2 regions of the Heyndrickxia sp. FSL W8-0423 genome follow, and region 2 is predicted to be linked to the other one. Evidence: predicted binding sites of a transcription regulator. Region 2 holds the regulator's gene; the other holds the start of a gene.
The links. Region 2 encodes Rex, which represses fermentation and respiration genes when NADH is low (regulators of the CRP and FNR family bind a similar motif). Its sites were predicted from a motif close to TTGTGAAATATTTCACAA; they were not measured.

Region 1: qoxA (cytochrome aa3 quinol oxidase subunit II) is a predicted target of Rex. The motif match lies at 4,317-4,334, and genes of this name have one in related genera.

The regions. Positions count from the first base shown of each region.
Region 1 is NZ_JBBPBE010000001.1:2,892,134-2,902,129, forward strand. Features, by position in the region: gene MKY81_RS14685 (hypothetical protein) at 123-356, shown strand; gene qoxD (cytochrome aa3 quinol oxidase subunit IV) at 431-715, opposite strand; gene qoxC (cytochrome aa3 quinol oxidase subunit III) at 718-1,314, opposite strand; gene qoxB (cytochrome aa3 quinol oxidase subunit I) at 1,311-3,260, opposite strand; gene qoxA (cytochrome aa3 quinol oxidase subunit II) at 3,300-4,208, opposite strand; T-box leader at 4,671-4,908, shown strand; gene asnS (asparagine--tRNA ligase) at 4,962-6,353, shown strand; gene MKY81_RS14715 (DUF1646 family protein) at 6,725-7,798, shown strand; gene sstT (serine/threonine transporter SstT) at 8,029-9,264, shown strand.
Region 2 is NZ_JBBPBE010000001.1:1,252,606-1,262,601, reverse strand. Features, by position in the region: gene groL (chaperonin GroEL) at 153-1,781, opposite strand; gene groES (co-chaperone GroES) at 1,841-2,125, opposite strand; gene MKY81_RS06415 (CPBP family intramembrane glutamic endopeptidase) at 2,466-3,197, shown strand; gene MKY81_RS06410 (YdiK family protein) at 3,194-3,388, shown strand; gene tatC (twin-arginine translocase subunit TatC) at 3,409-4,170, opposite strand; gene MKY81_RS06400 (twin-arginine translocase TatA/TatE family subunit) at 4,190-4,375, opposite strand; gene MKY81_RS06395 (redox-sensing transcriptional repressor Rex) at 4,440-5,099, opposite strand; gene moaC (cyclic pyranopterin monophosphate synthase MoaC) at 5,156-5,644, opposite strand; gene MKY81_RS06385 (ABC-F family ATP-binding cassette domain-containing protein) at 5,768-7,693, shown strand; gene tsaD (tRNA (adenosine(37)-N6)-threonylcarbamoyltransferase complex transferase subunit TsaD) at 8,003-9,022, opposite strand; gene rimI (ribosomal protein S18-alanine N-acetyltransferase) at 9,022-9,465, opposite strand; gene tsaB (tRNA (adenosine(37)-N6)-threonylcarbamoyltransferase complex dimerization subunit type 1 TsaB) at 9,465-9,996, opposite strand, start outside.

The sequences.
Region 1 (9,996 bases), 1.6 Mb from region 2:
CTAAAAAACAAAGATCGTTTTTATAAGTCAAGTAATTTTTAAACAAAAATATATCCAAATCCTGAAAAGTATTTGACAATTATGTGAACTAATTGAATAATATAAAGAAGGAGGATGATCATATGAAACTATTATCGACCGTTAAGTTTGTCGGGGGTACATTGCTGACTGTAGGCATCATTCTTTTTTCTATCGGATATTATGAGAGCGGTTACAACACATTGGCAGCAATTGGTCTTGGAACGGTTATGGGGGCTGTTTTTATTTTTCTTATGGGAGTTTTCTTTGTCCTCACGGAAGAAATGCATAAGAAATCCAATCATCATAAGAAAATTGCAACTACTATAAAAAAATAAAATTTAAAATAGAAACAGCGCATGGATGAATAGAATCTATGCGCTGTTTTATGCAACTAATTTACATAATATATTTATATATAACCCCAGACCATACAAAGTAAGGTCCCAAATATGGTTACTAAAGCAATAAATACACCATAATAAATATTTATATAAATAGGCTTTTTATCTTCAGTTTCGCCTGCATGCATAAATACAACTAATTGAACAGCGGCTTGTATAAATGCAGTAACAAGGAGGATTGTCATGCCAACTGCAAATGACATATCCCAGAAATAAACGGCGAGAGCGACAACAGTTAGGATGAGCGAAAACACAAACCCCATGACTTGTTTGAATGGGAATAATTCCTTCATCATTACATCATTCCTTTCAAGTAGATGAAGCTAAATATAAAGATCCACACAACATCTAAGAAATGCCAGTAAAGTGAAAAGATAAATGATTTATTAGCTGTTTCAGGATTCAATCCATCTTTTCTTACCTGTAAAATAATGAACAGTCCCCAGAATAATCCAAAGGTAACATGGGCCCCATGCGTTCCTAATGTAGTTAGAAGAATCGCCGTAAAAGCACTTGTTTGCAATCCAGCACCTACATGAACATAGTGAATAAACTCATAAATTTCAAATCCTAAAAATCCTAAACCAAGGAGAAGGGTAATGGCAAAGAAAGCGAGCATCGCCTTCTTGTTACCGATTCGCATCGCATGAATGCCTAAACCAATTACAAAGCTACTTGTTAAAAGTAAAATGGTTTCAATTAAAACAGGTGTAATTTCAAAAATTTCTGCACCACTTGGTCCATTCCCTGTTCGATTATATAAAGTAAAGTATGATGCGAACAGGGTAGCAAATAACATGACTTCTGCGCCTAAGAAAATCCAAAAACCAAGGATCTTCAAACGATTTTCTTCTGTTTGATATTCAAGAGGGAGCGATGGATTTATTTTCATATTGCTGTACCTCCCAATCTATTTTCCGTTTCTGTTATTTCCTCCACCTCAATATAATGGCCATGATCTTTTTCAAAAGAGCGGAAAGCCATACATGCAAAGATACCGATTGTGGTTAGAATTAATGGAATCCAAATACTAAATACGAAGGTAAAGCCCCAGACGAAGAAAATACTCGCCATGATAAAAGGAACTCCACTTGAATTTGGCATATGAATTTTTTCGTATTTTCCTTTAAATAATGGTTCACCATTTTTCTTTGAATCCCAAAAAGCTTCTTTAGACTTAACTTGCGGTGAAATCGCGAAATTATAGTCTGGAACTGGTGTGTGAGTTGCCCATTCTAATGAACGTGCATTCCACGGATCAGAACCAATATCTCTAGATGCATATCGCGTACTATAATAAATGTTATACACAATCAAGATAAAACCTGCAGCTAGGCCCAGCGCACCGATGAATGAAATCATATTCAATGGTCCGAACCCAGTCGATGCAGAATAGGTGTACATTCGTCGCGCCTGCCCATCTAATCCGCTGAAAAACATTGGCATAAAAGCCACAAGTGTGCTAACACCAATGATCCATGCCGACCATTTTCCGATTCTTTCATTCAGCATGAAGCCAAACATTTTAGGCCAATAGTAAGTGAGGCCTGCTAACATCGCAAATACAACACCAGGAATAATCACCATGTGGAAATGTGCCACTAAGAACATCGTATTATGATATTGATAGTCAGCCGCAGACATTCCTAGCATGACCCCGGTAACCCCACCGATTGTAAAGAGTGGGATGAAAAGTAGGGCATAAAGCATTGGTGTGGTGATTTCAATTTTTCCTTTCCACAGTGTAAACAGCCAGTTGAATATTTTTACCCCTGTCGGAACAGCGATGGCCATTGTTGTAATGGAAAATATACTATTCGCTAATGCTCCTTGCCCCATTGTAAAGAAGTGGTGAGCCCAAACAAGGAACGACATGAGCGAGATAATGACCATTGACGCCACCATCGATTTATAACCATAAAGATTACGGCGAGAAAAGGTTGAGATTACTTCACTATAAATTCCAAAGGCAGGCAAGATTAATATATACACCTCTGGATGTCCCCAAACCCAAAACAGGTTTGCCCAAAGCATATCCATTCCACCATTTGTTGTAGTGAAGAAATTGGTGGCAAAAAGCCGGTCCATCGTCCCCATAAGGAGTAAAACCGTTAGAACTGGGAACGCAAAGACAATTATCGCGTTTGTAATTAAGCTTGCCCATGTGAACATTGGCATTCTCATTAAGGTCATACCAGTTGTTCTCATTTTAAGAATCGTGGTTATAAAATTGATTCCTGTCATTAACGTACCGAGACCTGCAATTTGAATCGCGATCATATAGTAATTCGAGCCGACCGACTCACTGAACTCATTACCGGCTAATGGGAAGTATGAAGTCCATCCCGCATCAGGTGAACCACCGATAACAAAGGATATATTAAAGAGCATCGCACCCATAAAGAATAACCAAAAGCTTAAAGCATTTAAACGTGGGAACGCTACATCGCGTGCGCCAATTTGCAATGGTACGACGAAGTTCATTAAAGCCATAATGAAAGGCATCGCCATAAAAATGATCATAACAATTCCGTGTGTCGTGAAAATTTCATTATAATGCTGTGCATCGAGCAACTTATTATCAGGAACGGCAAGCTGTGCGCGCATCATAATGGCATCTACTCCACCACGGAATAGCATAAGTAAAGCAGATATTAAATACATAATCCCAATTCGTTTATGATCGACAGTCGTTAACCATTCGCGCCATAAATAGCCCCATTTTTTCAAATAGGTTAGTCCGACTAGAATCGCCAGTAAGGTAAGTCCAATCAAAACCATGGAAGCATAGATGGCAATACTCGGGTTTGGGATAGCAAATCTATCGAAAAAGTCCATTTTGTTCAGACTCCTTTCAAAATAGTAGTCTTGAAAATATTAATGATCGTGCGATGATTCTTCATTGGAATCATGGTTTTCATCATTCTCTTCTTTCGTGCTCGAATGATTATGTCCTGCGTGTTCGCCTTCTGGAGCAGGCGCAAATTCTAAATGGGTACCAGTGTAAGTGGATTGTCCAACATGACCTGGTTCCAATAATTGATTAAATTTCTTTTCAGTTAAAGGCTTAGCTGTTTCTTTTACTTCTTGAACCCATTCCTGAAATTTTGCTTCAGACATTGCTTTTACATTAAATGTATTTTCCGCAAAACCTTTACCGCTAAAATTAGCATTACGTCCCATGAGTTCACCTGGAACATCTGCGGCCAAGTGTAATTTTGTTATCATATCTGACATGGCATATTTTTGTCCTCCAAGCTGAGGAATCCAGAAACTTGTAATTGGGCCATATGAATATAATCTAAACTCAATTGGTCTATTTGTTGGAATATATAAATAATTGACTGTTTCAATTTCCTCTTCCGGATAACTAAAATGCCATTTCCAATTGGATGAAGCTGCATATATGACAAGAGGTTCCTGATTTTCATAACCTTTTGGCGTTGCTTCTACCTTATAGTTGGATATCACCGACATGATTGAAAGCGTAGTGACAATGATCACTGGAATACCTACACAAATCGCCTCAACCAATGGATGCCCTTCTACATAAGGTGGTTCATAATCCTTGCTTTGCTTTGAAGCACGGTATTTGATTAACATATAAATGAGTAATCCGAAAACCGTAATAACAATAAATGACATAATTAGAATAGAAGCGATAATATCATTCGCCTGTGTCTCTGCCTGCGGACCTTTCGGATCAAGGACCATTAATGGTTCGCAGCCTGATAGTACAATCATGAGTACGGAAACCATTGGTAAGGTTAACCATTTCATTCTCATAAATGAAACTCCTTTCTAATGATGGATATAGGTACCTATGAATCCTAATATTTACTGGTAAACCAATTTGACACCATCTTAATATGTTTTATTAATAAAAACAGCATATTGTGATGTATTTCATAAAATGTTCATTTATAAAAGGACATAATTGTCACGAATTATTCAAGATGATTGAAAGTTGAAAGCTGTGATGTATACAATCATTGGAATTTTTGAGTAGAATAAGGTATCCTAGTTGGTTTGATGTAATAAAGGATTTCCCGAAGTTCAGATATTGTTAAATTAACGACTTTGTCTATTGCTCAATCCTGTTTATCAATTACAGCTTATATTGATCCGCATACGTTAAAATGTTTGACCAATAAAGCTTTCGGTATATATCTTAGGGGGCAACTAGACAAAGGATTATGTTTTGTGATAGATTATTACAATAATAAGTCATTTTTAAAATTACATATTTTTAAATCGATGAAAAGGAAAGTAGTTTTTGCTATATTCGATAGCGAGCCGGGGACGGTGGAAGCCTGGTGATGAAGCATGAATGAAGAACACCTTTGAGTTCTAACCGAAAGGGATAACTTAAGTAGGCTTAGACGTTACCAGCACGTTATGGACTGGATAAGCAATAGTCGCTTTAAAGTTGGTCATATTATGACAATTTGGGTGGTACCGCGGAAGTTAGCCTTTCGTCCCTTTTTTATGGGATAGAAGGCTTTTTTATTGTGAAAAATTACCATATGGAGGCTAATTATGATAAAGACCGTAGTAAAAGATTTATACAGAAATCAAGAAAAATTTAACGAACAAACTGTGCAAATTTCGGGTTGGATTCGAACTCTTCGCGACTCTAAAACCATTGGTTTTATGGAATTAAACGACGGAACATTCTTTAAGAGTGTACAAGTCGTTTTTGAAGATACCCTCGATAACTTCAAAGAAATCACGAAGTTACCTATTAGCTCTTCCGTTTTAGTAGAAGGTGAATTTGTTCCAACTCCTGAAATGAAACAGCCATTTGAAATTAAAGCGACAAAAATTGTTGTTGAAGGATTATCGGATCCAGCTTATCCTTTGCAAAAAAAGAGACATTCTCTTGAATATTTAAGAACAATCGCTCATTTACGTCCGAGAGCCAATACCTTCTCCGCCGTTTTCAGAGTACGATCCCTTGCATCGTACGCCATTCATAAATTCTTTCAAGAAAAAGGATTTGTCTATGTGCATACACCTATTATTACCGGAAGCGATACAGAAGGCGCGGGGGAGATGTTCCGTGTAACATCAATGGATTTGAACCAGCTTCCAAAAAACGAGGACGGAAAAGTGGACGAAAGTGCTGATTTCTTCGGCAAAGAATCCAACTTAACCGTTAGCGGTCAATTAAATGCGGAAACTTTTGCTCTTGCTTTCCGTAATGTGTATACCTTTGGTCCAACATTTAGAGCAGAAAATTCTAATACGGCACGACATGCCGCAGAATTCTGGATGATCGAGCCGGAAGTGGCTTTTGCAGAATTACCGGATATCATGGACCTCGGAGAAGAAATGGTTAAGTATGTAATTAATTACGTTTTTGAAGAAGCACCTGAAGAAATGGCCTTCTTTAATAGCTTTATTGATAAGACGCTAATTGAAAGATTGAAAAATGCTTTAGAATCCGATTTTGGAAGGGTTACTTATACTGAAGCTGTTGATATATTAAAGAACTCTGGTAAGAAATTTGACTACCCTGTTGAATGGGGAACGGATTTGCAAACGGAACATGAACGTTATCTAAGCGAGGAAATTTATAAGCGTCCGGTCTTCGTAACCGACTATCCGAAAGAAATTAAGGCATTTTATATGAGAGCAAATGATGACGGTAAGACAGTAGCTGCAACTGACCTATTGGTTCCTGGTATTGGCGAGTTAATCGGGGGAAGCCAACGGGAGGAAAGAGAAGAGGTCCTTGCAAATAAAATTAAAGAACTTGGTATGTCTGAAGAAGATTACTGGTGGTATCTTGAGCTTAGAAAATACGGTGGTACAAAGCATTCAGGCTATGGAATTGGGTTTGAACGACTTGTCATGTATTTAACCGGAATGAAGAACATCCGCGATGTCATCCCATTCCCTCGTACACCAGGAAATGCAGACTTTTAATTAAATATGTGAAAAAAATGTACAATAGGATGCTGCGGCATCCTATTGTTTCTTATGAAGCACTTTTCACTCTACAAAATAATAATATTTTCTAATAGTGAACTTAATGTATTGTTAATTTAATATTTTGGCGGTCTGAGTATTCCGATAAAATAAACCTTGTAAAAATGACTAGTTACTGTTAATATAATACTAGTTGATAAAATTTAATTGTTTTTTAAACGAAAAATATCACATCTAAAACACAAAAATTAAATACCATTAACTTTATTGGAGGAGCCTGTCACCAAGGGATACGTATGTCCCTTAGTGACAGGCTTTTTTATATTTTTTAGAAATAATCAATAGATAAAAGGGGAGGAATTTGCTTAATGATTATTGGTTTATCCATCATCTTGCTGCTTGTACTGCTACTGCCATTTACACATGTGGTGGAAAAAAATTTAGAAGTATTCTTATTTATTATGGGGGTTCTGTCAGTTCTAGTTAGTCAAGCATTAGATTGGCATCTTGTGAAAGAGGCGTTGGTCCATCCGATTAATATTACACTAGCTGTTCTTGTTGCAGGTTTATTGTTTCGATGGTTCCAGGGGCCGATTGAAAAAGGAATTTTAGGGATCAGTAAAGCGATGCCATATCGATTGTTTATTGCCTTATTTGTGATCATCCTTGGATTAATTTCCAGTGTCATCACTGCCATTATTGCTGCAATTATTCTTGTAGCGGTTGTAAGTGTATTAAAGATTGATCGACAATCAGAAATTCGCTTAGTAGTTTTGGCTTGTTTTGCAATTGGAATGGGGGCTGTCCTTACTCCAATTGGAGAACCACTTTCAACAATTGTTGTAAGTAAACTGGATGAAAGCTTCTTTTATTTGCTGAAATCAATTGGCGTATATGTCATCCCGGGTGTTGCAGCTTTTGGCGTTTTGGCCGCATTCATGGTTAAGTCACGTGAAGAGTCTGCTGCGATTTTGGCACAAAATGAGGTAGCATCAGCTGCCGAAGCGAATGCATTGAATGATATTGAAAAAACGATATCTTCGCAAAAAGAATCTTATGCCGAAATTATTATTCGCAGCTTAAAAATATATTTGTTTGTCATGGCTTTAACATTGTTAGGAGCGGGATTTCAACCTTTTATCGAAAAATATCTATTAGACTTGCATCCATTCATCATGTACTGGATTAACATTATTTCTGCGATTTTAGATAATGCAACACTGGCTGCCGCAGAGGTAAGTCCGGCGATGAGTCCATCAACAATTCAGGCATTATTATTAGGTTTGATCATTAGTGGTGGAATGCTGATCCCAGGGAACATTCCGAATATCATTTCGGCTGGAAAGCTTAAAATTACGAGTCTACAATATGCACGTTTTGCTATACCTGTGGGATTCTTTGCGATGATTATTTATTTTGTTGTTATTCTTCTTGTAGTTTAATTAAAATGGCAAGTAAAAAAATTATAGATTATAAGTTAGTTGAACGCTGATATCTTCAGCGTTCTTTTTTATCTCTTAAGTAAACCTATATTTTTTAGCAAAAATAATAAAGTTATTGTAATATATCTAAATATTCATTACAATATTATTAAATATAAACTAATATTATAAGTATTCTTACAATATTCTATAGAGGATTGTAGGTTTACATACAACAGGGGGGACACACAATGAATCTAGTGAAAAAATGGAATCAAATTAGTTTAGTTAAGCAAATAATCGTAGGTTTAATTATTGGGATTATATTAGCCATCACCCTCCCGAGTATAGCGAAGCCTTTTGTTATTCTAGGCTCTTTATTTGTAGGGGCTCTAAAAGCGATTGCACCAATATTGGTCTTATTCTTGGTCATGTCAGCCATCGCACAACATAAGAGTGGACAAAAGACGAATATGAAATCGATTATCGTTCTCTATCTTTTAGGAACTTTTCTAGCAGGACTTACTGCCGTTATAGTAAGTTTTATTTTTCCAGTAAGCTTGAAACTAGCTACTGGGAATGCAGAGTTGACAGCCCCAGGTGGTGTTGTGGATGTTTTGAAAACTTTACTTCTGAATATTGTCGATAATCCAGTTAAGGCAATATATAATGCGAACTATATTGGTATATTATCGTGGGCAATCCTACTTGGAGTAGCATTAAAAAATGCCCCTGCTACAACGAAAACAATGATTTCCAATGTATCTGATGCTGTTTCAAAAATTGTTACATGGGTAATAAAATTTGCGCCATTTGGAATTATGGGGTTAGTAATTGAATCAATTACTGCAAATGGACTAGAATCATTGCTTGGTTACGGAAAATTACTTGCTGTATTAATCGGGTGCATGATTTTCGTAGCGCTAGTTGTTAATCCAATCATCGTTTACGTATGTATTCGTCAAAACCCATATCCACTCGTGTTAACTTGCATCAAGGAAAGTGGGATTACAGCATTTTTTACACGCAGTTCCGCAGCAAACATTCCAGTGAATATGAAATTATGCGATAAACTAGGTTTAGACAAGGATACTTATTCCGTTTCGATTCCGCTAGGCGCAACGATCAATATGGCAGGTGCAGCAGTAACAATTTCTGTGTTAACACTTGCTGCAGTTCATACGTTAAACATCCAAGTCGACATCCCAACAGCTATTATTCTTAGTGTTCTATCTGCTGTTTGTGCTTGTGGAGCATCAGGGGTAGCTGGTGGTTCTTTACTTTTAATTCCACTAGCATGCAGTCTTTTCGGAATCCCGAATGATGTAGCTATGACGGTTGTTGGTGTAGGCTTTATTGTTGGGGTATTACAAGATTCTTGTGAAACAGCACTTAACTCTTCAACAGATGTTCTTTTCACAGCTTCAGCTGAAATGAGGAAGAACCGGTTAGAAGGTAATGAAATGAACGTTCAAAAGGTATCATAAAAGACAAACCTCTAACGGGTTTTCTTTTAAGGTGCAAAACAGTAAAGAACAATGCAAATAGGGTGCGAAATCGAAGGGATTTTTCTCACCCTATTTTTTTGCTGTATCAATGTTTTGAACGAATTAGCATATAGAATCGCACAATAAATCACATAGCAAATAACAATTTGCGAATAGATCTTCTCTATCTAAAAATTGAATTGCTAAAATAGATGCAATTACCATGGTATATTGTCATTCTCCTGCCAATGAATCAGATTATCTGACAAGTTATTTGATTTTGGTTGTTATAACTGAATGTTGATTTATCTATGTTTGATAATAAGCGGAGAAATTCCGTTTAAATTGGAAAATACCCATATTTCCTTAAAAATAAGGGAAGCTTTTCCGACTATATTATACAATTCTTTGGATTTTGACTTATTTAGGGATGTTAACCTGAATACCTCCGTCTATTTCTGCTTTTTAAGCCTTCTCTTTATACATTAACCGGAAATTCTCCGTCTATGCATTCTCATACCCATTCCATCTTTCCTCCAATTATCGTAATTCTATTCGAGTTACATTAATAACTTATTTTCTTTAAGATCTCCAGTGTTTTCACGTCTTAGAAAGCAGGATACTGGATTATTCTTTTGATAGTTTATTGGACAATTAGTTATATCAGAGGGAAGAGTAAAGATAAAAAGAATGTTGGAAAATGAGACCTCAATATTGGAGGATTTGTTAGTA
Region 2 (9,996 bases):
ATATATCTGGATAAAATATTACGAATATTACAATTTATAGGTCTTATTTACTGTTTTCCTATTTTAATCAGGAAATTTAATTCTACTCTTTTCGACAAAAAAAACCCGTAAGACAAATAAATTGTCTTACGGGTTTTTGGCTAGCGATTAAATTACATCATACCGCCCATGCCCATGCCGCCCATATCAGGCATAGATGAACCTTTGTTTTCTTCAGGTTTATCAGCAACAACTGCTTCAGTAGTTAATAACATAGCCGCTACAGAAGCTGCATTTTGAAGTGCATAACGTGTTACTTTAGTTGGATCAACAATGCCTGCTTCGAACATGTTTACCCATTCACTGTTAGCTGCATTGAATCCAATACCTACTTGTTCTTTTTTCAAGCGATCAACAATTACAGATCCTTCAAGACCAGCATTGTGAGCGATTTGACGAACTGGTTCTTCCAATGCACGTAGAACGATGTTGATACCTGTAGCAACATCACCTTCAGCTTCAACAGAAGAAACTTTATTGTATACATTAACTAGTGCTGTACCACCACCGGATACAATACCTTCTTCAACAGCTGCACGAGTAGAGTTAAGAGCATCTTCAATGCGAAGTTTGCGTTCTTTTAATTCAGTTTCAGTTGCAGCACCAACTTTAATTACTGCTACCCCACCTGCAAGCTTAGCAAGGCGTTCTTGTAATTTTTCACGGTCAAATTCAGAAGTTGTTTCTTCTAATTGAGCACGAATTTGATTTACACGAGCAGAAATGCTTGCAGAATCGCCAGATCCTTCAACGATTGTTGTGTTTTCTTTTGTAACGACAACTTTAGCAGCGCGTCCAAGAGAATCAAGTGTTGCTGATTTAAGATCAAGACCTAAATCTTCAGTGATCACTTGACCACCAGTTAGAACAGCGATATCTTCTAACATTGCTTTACGACGGTCACCAAATCCAGGTGCTTTAACAGCAACTGCATTAAATGTTCCACGAAGTTTGTTCACAATAAGTGTTGCTTGTGCTTCGCCTTCAACATCCTCAGCAATGATAAGAATTGGTTTACCTTGTTGTACCACTTGTTCAAGAACTGGCAATACTTCTTGAATATTTGTGATCTTTTTATCGGTAATTAAGATATATGGATTTTCAAGAACTGCTTCTAATTTGTCAGTATCTGTAACCATGTATGGAGAAACATAGCCACGATCAAATTGCATACCTTCAACAACATCTAATTCAGTTGTGAAGCCTTTAGATTCTTCGATTGTGATAACACCATCGTTACCAACACGTTCCATTGCTTCAGCAATAAGTGTTCCAACTTCTTCATCGGCAGCAGAGATGGCAGCAACTTGTGCAATGGACTCTTTGCCTTCGATTGGTTTAGAAATTGCTTTAAGTTCTTCAACAGCTGTTTGAACAGCCTTTTCGATTCCTTTACGGATTCCAACAGGGTTTGCACCGGCTGTTACGTTTTTCAAGCCTTCACGAATCATTGCTTGAGCAAGTACAGTTGCAGTTGTTGTACCGTCCCCGGCAACATCATTTGTTTTGCTTGCAACTTCAGATACAAGTTTAGCACCCATGTTTTCGAATGCATCTTCAAGTTCAATTTCTTTAGCAATCGTTACACCGTCATTAGTAATAAGTGGTGAACCAAATTTTTTCTCAAGAACCACGTTACGTCCTTTAGGTCCAAGTGTTACTTTTACAGCATCTGCTAATTTATCAACTCCGCGAAGCATTGCACGGCGTGCATCTTCACTGAATTTAATTTCTTTTGCCATTTGAAATTACCTCCTCGATCTTCTTTAATGATGTATTTATTTTCGAAAATGGTAAATAACTATTGTACAATAGCTAAAATGTCTGAATCACGAAGAATTAAATATTCGTTACCTTGGTATTTCACTTCTGTACCAGCATATTTAGAGAAGATGATGCGATCGCCTTCAGATACTTCCAGAGCAACACGCTCACCGCTATCTAAAACACGACCAGTACCTACAGCTACTACCTTACCTTCTTGCGGTTTTTCCTTTGCAGAATCAGGAAGAACGATACCGCTTGCAGTTTTTTCCTCTGCTTCTACTAGTTCAATTACGACGCGATCTCCAAGTGGTTTTAACAAGTGAAACAACCTCCTCAATAATTTTATGTAATTTTAAATTATTAGCACTCACTACTCTTGAGTGCTAACACAATTATTATAATAAATAATTCAATTCCATTTTGCAAGTCTTTACAGTTAACTTTTTTGAAAAAACTCCTTCAATCAGTTTGAATATCCTAAAATTAAGACTTCGCGCAATATTCAAGTCTATGTCCAATTATTATTTCTATTCATAACTGGAGGTTATTTTTACATATAATAGATTGAAGGATAAAAAATGTACTGCACACTTAATATTTGAACCTCTATTTATTCAATAGTAGAATGGATTATGAGCTAACAAGAAAGGAAAAATATTGTGAAAAAAGAATATGTATATATTTTAATTACTTATATTGCGATGCAACTATCCGCTTATGTTGGTCAACCCATTGTTTATATTATTGGTGTGAAAGGATTTCATACTTCGGAAAGTTATATGAAAATGATGACGCCCGTTTATTGGATTGTAATCAGTTTCATTTCCGCGTTAATTATTGTTTTGTTGATTTTGCGAAAATCTGAACGAAAATATCAATTAGAAAGAAGTACACCGCTTTCAGTCGGAAAGTCGATCACCTGGGCAATCGGAGGGATTTTTCTAGCATTTATTGCTCAAGCGCTTGCATCAATCATTGAGCAAATGATTGGCATTAAACCTGGATCAGAAAACACTCAGCGAATCGTAAGCCTAATCGAAACTTTTCCGATTGTCGTTGTTGTAAGTTCAATTATTGGCCCAATTTTAGAGGAAATTGTATTTAGAAAGATTATTTTCGGAACACTTCATAAATATTTATCCTTTTTTTCTTCGGCACTTATCAGTTCCATCATTTTTGGACTTGCACATATGGAGTTTGTCCATCTATTACTGTATTCTGCCATGGGATTCACATTTGCCTTTTTATATAAAAAGACAAATCGCATTTTAGTGCCAATAAGCGCACACGTAATAATGAACACAATCGTTGTTATTGCTCAGCTATTGAACCGCGAAGAAATTCAAAAAATTATCGAGAAACAAAGCTTTATTGGAGGACTTTTCTCATGAGACCACTACAATCCGGCATAATCTATTGCCTTCTTGGCACCCTGTTTACTTATTTTGCCGTTAAACAAGTTAATCTTCACGGTTGGTCTTTTTTAGCTTACATGCTCGTCTTTTTAGCAACGATTGATTATGGGTCAGGCTTTCGATTAATCACTTTGCATTTTCGCCTAAAAAGCCATCAAAAAAAATAAAACCTCCCAATTGGAAGGTTTTATTTTTTTTTACTTTCGCTTTGCAGCGCATATTTTAATTCCGCTGCTTTCGCTTTTCGATAACCGACTTTCGAAACCAATATACTAATTTCGTATAAAATCATTAGCGGTACACCGACGACAATTTGTGACATTACGTCAGGCGGTGTGATAAAAGCAGCAAGGACGAGTAGAAAGAAATATGCGTACTTTCTAATCTTCGCCAAAAACATTGGTGTAATGATTCCTAATCGCGTTAAGAACATGATAACGATTGGTAATTCAAACAGTATCCCAAATGGGAAGGTAATTTGAAACAAAAACGAAAAATATTCATTAATACCGATGACCGGATTAATATCCATTTGTGATGATAGCTTCATCATGAACCGTAAGATTAACGGAAACAATATAAAATAAGCGAATGCTAGTCCAGCTAAAAAGAGAACAAGAGCTATGGGAATATAACTTAATGTTATTTTCCGTTCTTTTTCATATAAACCGGGACTAATAAATGCCCAAAGTTGATAAAGAATTACAGGTAAAATAATCACTATGGCCAAATACAAAGTAACTTCCATAAAAACTTTAAAAGGATCTGTTAGCCGAAACGCATTCATTGTCACCTCTTTTGCATAATCGGAATGCTGGAGATAACGAATGATTGGTTGTGAAAGAAAAAAACTTACAATTACAGCCAAGATAAAGAAAACGACTATCACAAACAGTCGCTTCCTTAGCTCGGATATATGTTCAAAAATCGTCATGTCTTTTTGACTCATATGAATTCATCCTAACATTTTACTTAACGTTGTCTTTATCCGTTTTTGGCTTATCGTCTTCTTCATCCGCCAAGCCCTTAGTCGCATTTTTAAATTCTTTTAATGTATCCCCGGCAGCTCTGCCCAATTGGGGTAATTTCTTTGGTCCGAAAACTAGTAAGGCAACAATCACAATGAGAATAATACTTCCAATTCCTGGTCCCATCTGTGCCCACCTCCTCATATTTACATGATAATACAAATTAGATGTTTAATCCATTATCTATTTATTAGTCTTGTGAAATTTCCGTGTCATTTGGATAGTGCTTTAAAAAATAAACTAATGATTGCAACTCTACTGCTAAGTCAATATGATGCACACGTATAGATGAAGGTACATTTAGTCTAGCCGGTGTAAAGTTTAATATACCTTTTACGTTTGTTTTCGCCAGCTGATCAGTAACCCGTTGTGCAACTTCTGCGGGAATCGTAAGAATAATAACACTGATATCTTCACTGATTAATCGTGCCTCCAGCTCATCCAAACTATAAATAGGTACATCTCCAATTTTTTTACCGACTTTATTTGGATCAACATCAAAAGCGATTTCGATTTTTGTATTATTGTTTTTCATGAAATTATAATTTAAAAATGCTGTTCCTAAATTTCCCACACCGATTAGAGCTACTTTTGTTAATTCATCTTGATCTAATGTTTTACGAAAAAATGATAACAAATAATTAACATTGTATCCGTAACCCTTTTTCCCCAATGCCCCGAAGTATGAAAAATCTCTGCGAATCGTGGCGGAGTCGACTTTTACAGCTTCACTTAACTCAGCTGAAGATACACGCTGTTTACCGGAGTTATGTAAATTCCTCAAAAATCGATAATAGAGTGGTAATCGCTTTGCTGTCGCTTGAGGTATTTTAATTAATTCTTCATTCATACTATAGGTCCCCCATATAAATCTAACTAAAAAAACGTTGGCCTCAAGGGAAATATCTATTCCCTCAGATAATCAGTACTTGAAACACCGCCTGTTTTTTCTATCAAAAACGTTGGTCCAATAACCATTCCTTTATCAATGGCTTTACACATATCATAAACGGTTAAAGCGGTTACAGATGCAGCAGTTAATGCTTCCATTTCAACACCGGTGTTTCCCTTTGTTTTTACACTTGAAATAATGTTTAGCATATACATATTTGGATCTTTTTGTTCCCAACTAAATTCAATATTTACTCCATTAATTGGAATAGGATGACACATCGGAATAAGATCCCATGCTTTTTTTGCAGCCATAACACCTGCAACTTGTGCAACTGCAAGAACATCCCCTTTTTTCATTTTATTATTACGGATTAAATGATAAATTTCATTGCTTAATTGTACACTCGATTGTGCAATCGCCGTGCGGACAGTGTCAGGTTTAGTACTCACATCAACCATCTTCGCTCTTCCCTGCTCATTAAAATGAGTAAGCTTTGACATCGAAAACACCCCTCAATTTATCATACACTATTTTTCTTTCCGTGTCCTATTTAGAAATAGTGAATCATTGCCCAAACCCTCATGAATACGGTACACTACCAATATAGATGAGGTGAAATAAATATGATTTTATTACAAGTTCAACAACTAACAAAACATTTTGGTGCTGAACTTATTTTATCAAATATAAAATTAGAAATTCAGACGAGAGATCGTATTGCATTAGTTGGGAGAAACGGTGCCGGAAAGTCCACGTTATTAAAAATTATTTCTGGACAAATGTCATTAGACTCCGGGGATATTGTCAAACCAAAGGATGTTTCCATCGGTTATCTTGCACAAAATACTGGATTGAAATCTAGTTTATCCATTTGGGATGAAATGTTAACTGTATTTCAAGATTTGCGGCAAATGGAGAATCAAATAAGAGATGTAGAACAAAAAATTGCAGACCCGTATTACTATGAAAAACCGGATCTTTACAACAAAATCTTAGCTGAATATGATCAATTACAGATTCGTTTTAAAGATTTAGGTGGTTATCAGTATGAATCCGATATCCGTTCAGTCCTTCACGGCCTGCGATTCAGTGATTTTGATTATGGAACAATGATTGAAACATTAAGCGGCGGCCAAAAAACCCGCTTAGCATTAGCTAAATTACTTTTAACTAAACCAGACATTTTAATTTTGGACGAACCTACGAACCATTTGGATATTGACACCCTTTCATGGCTGGAACAGTATTTACAAGGCTATAACGGTGCCATACTTATCGTCTCGCATGATCGATATTTCTTAGACAAAGTCGTTACCCAAGTGTATGAATTATCAAGACACGCTATTCAGAAATATTATGGGAATTACAGCCAATATTTGACGCAAAAGGCTGAACAATATGAACGTGATTTCAAACAATATGAGAAACAACAAGAAGAAATTGCCAAACTACAAGATTTTATTCAACGAAATTTAGCAAGAGCTTCCACAACAAAACGTGCACAAAGTCGAAGAAAACAGCTTGAAAAATTGACAATAATGGACAGGCCGTTAGGTGACGAAAAATCAGCTACTTTCGCATTTCAAATTGAGAAGCAAAGCGGTAATGAAGTGTTAAATATTGTGGACGGTTCTATTGGATATAATCACCATATTATCGCAAAAAATATCTTTTTATCAATAAAAAAAGGTGACAGTATTGCACTTGTAGGACCAAATGGAGTCGGTAAATCAACCTTACTTAAAACAATTATTAAAAAGTTGGACCTTCATAACGGAAACATCAATTACGGTTCAAATGTGACGATTGGTTATTATGATCAAGAACAAGCCGACCTCTCATCGAACAAAACGGTTTTAAATGAACTATGGGATGATTATCCTTTGAAAGATGAAAAAGAAATACGTACAGTATTAGGAAATTTTCTATTTTCGGGTGATGATGTTCTTAAAATTGTCTCAAGTTTAAGTGGCGGAGAAAAAGCAAGACTTGCTTTATCCAAGCTTTTACTGCAAAAAGCAAATTTTCTTATTTTAGATGAACCGACAAACCATTTGGACCTCGATAGTAAAGAAGTATTGGAAAATGCTTTAATTGATTACCCCGGTACGATTCTATTCGTCTCCCATGATCGTTACTTTATCAACAGGCTGGCAACAAAGGTGATAGAGCTAGGGAAAGATGGAACAAAGGAATATCTCGGAGATTACGATTATTATGTTGAAAAACAGCAAGAAATGCAGGAATTAAAAAAACTGGAACATTCAAAACTTGAAACTACTACGGATACACAGAATCCTGCAAAACAATCGTATCAACAAGACAAAGAGGCAAAAAAACTGGAACGGCAACGTAAACGTCGAATTGAGGAAATCGAGGGATACATTGACGAATTAGAGAGTAAATTAGAAAATAACGAAGCATTACTATGTAAGCCTGAAATCTACCAAGACCATGAAAAAGTTCTTGAATTAAATAAGGAAATCACTGATTTCAAACAACAACTTGAAAAATTGATGGAAGAGTGGACAGAACTTGCAGAAGGTTAATTGATGCCGCATACTTTAAGACAAAAATACCAGATACTCTGGTATTTTTTTAGTCCACAAAACTATCCACAGATTTTTTTCTCCCCATATAGTATAAAAGTATTATTATTTGTGCATTTCTAGCCTTATCAACAGATTTATACACATTATCCACAGAAATCATAATTTTTCAACAATATTTTATACACACCAACATAGTTTCATTAACATTTTATCCACAAGCTGTGCACAACAACAGTTGTTCGTATTTTTTATTCACATGTGGATAGTTTTATGACAATAAAAAAGAAGCATGTCACCCACATGCTTCTAAAAATGCTCTATATCTAAACTAGGATTTGCGTTTAAGGAATATTCACTTCGCTTCCCTTTTTCAAACAAAATACTTCCTGCTGCTGCAATCATCGCTGCATTGTCAGTACATAAATGTAATGGCGGAATAAGTAACTCAATTCCATCAATCTTGGCAAATTCCTTCTCAAGTCTTTCTCTAAGCCCTTTATTAGCCGCAACTCCGCCTGATAATAATACTTGTTTTACATTAAACTCTTTAGCAGCCTTAATCGTCTTAGTTACTAATACATCAATGACACTCTCTTGAAAACTCGCGGCCATATTTTTCGGGTCAATGGACATACCTTTTTGTTCTGCGTTATGCAATGTGTTAATTACGGCCGACTTTAAACCGCTAAAACTAAAATCATAAGAATCTTCTTCCAACCATGCCCTTGGTAAATCGATCGTTGGTGTTCCCTCGTTTGCAAGTCGGTCGATATGTGGACCTCCAGGATAAGGAAGATTAAGTGTTCTAGCTACTTTATCATATGCTTCTCCAGCTGCATCATCTCTTGTTTCACCGATTACTTCAAATTCCCCGTGCTTCTTCATCAATACTAATTCCGTATGTCCTCCAGAGACGACCAATGATAACAGTGGAAATGCCATTTCTTTCATTAATCGGTTAGCATATATATGACCAGCTATATGATGCACACCTACTAAGGGAATATTTCTCGCAAAGGAAATTGCTTTTGCCGCATTCACCCCAACCAATAAAGCCCCGACTAAACCAGGACCCTCTGTTACTGCAATGGCATCAATATCATCAAATGTAACATCTGCCTTAATCAAAGCCTCTTCGATAACGACAGTTATTTGTTCCACATGGTGTCTTGATGCTAACTCAGGCACAACTCCTCCAAATCTTTTATGGCTTTCGATTTGTGAAGCAACGATATTAGAAAGTATTTCCGTCCCATTTCTAATAACAGCTGCAGCTGTTTCATCACAGCTTGTTTCAATTCCTAAAACAATTAAATCCTTATTCATTATAAATTCACCCACATGACTAAGGCATCCTCTTGGTTATCAGTGTAGTAATTTTTCCTGATTCCACCCTCAAAGAAACCTAATTTCTTATATAACGATTGAGCAATTATATTGCTTACTCTAACTTCTAGAGTCATTGATTTTGCTCCTTGTTGAATTGAATAATCCATGATACTGCTTAATAATAACTCACCTAGTTTTTGGCCACGATATTCAGGTAATATAGCAATATTTGTAATATGTGCCTCATCCACTACAAGCCATACCCCACAATAACCGATAATTTTTTCTTGATCTACAATAACGAAATACCTTGCAAAGTGATTTTTTACAAATTCATTATAGAATGCTTCCCGTGACCAAGGTAATGAAAATGATTGAATTTCTACATTCATGATTCCATCTAAATCAGCTATCGTTGCTTCTCTTAATTGATAATTCATCATTCTTTACTTCTACCCTTTTGAGATTCTAACCATTTTGCTTCCGCTTCAACCAATCGAATATAATTGGGCACAAATGTATGGATATCTTCGCCAGGTAAACCCTTTCCTAAAAATGCCAGTTCACTAGGTCGTGGATTATTTTCTGATGGACTTGCAAAAACTGCTTTATCACCTAAAGTATTAATGATAGCTTCTTTATGTAAATCAATATCATTTCCTACAAAAATAATTGATTTTTCCAGTTGCTTTAACTTTTCTACCCATTCAACCGTTAAAATATTGCAATCATTTAATTCTGTTATTAATGTTTCATTTTCAAAACGATATAATCCTGTATAAATCTGCCCCCTTCTTGCATCAAAAAGAGGACAAATAAACCCAGGAAAATGTCTCCCTATTCCGGCCATTATGGCCAAACTAGAAATTCCTACTAGTGGAATGTTTAAACTCCACGCCATTGTTTTTGCTATACTTACCCCAATTCGAACTCCAGTGTAGGAACCGGGACCTTTAGCCACAACAATTTTT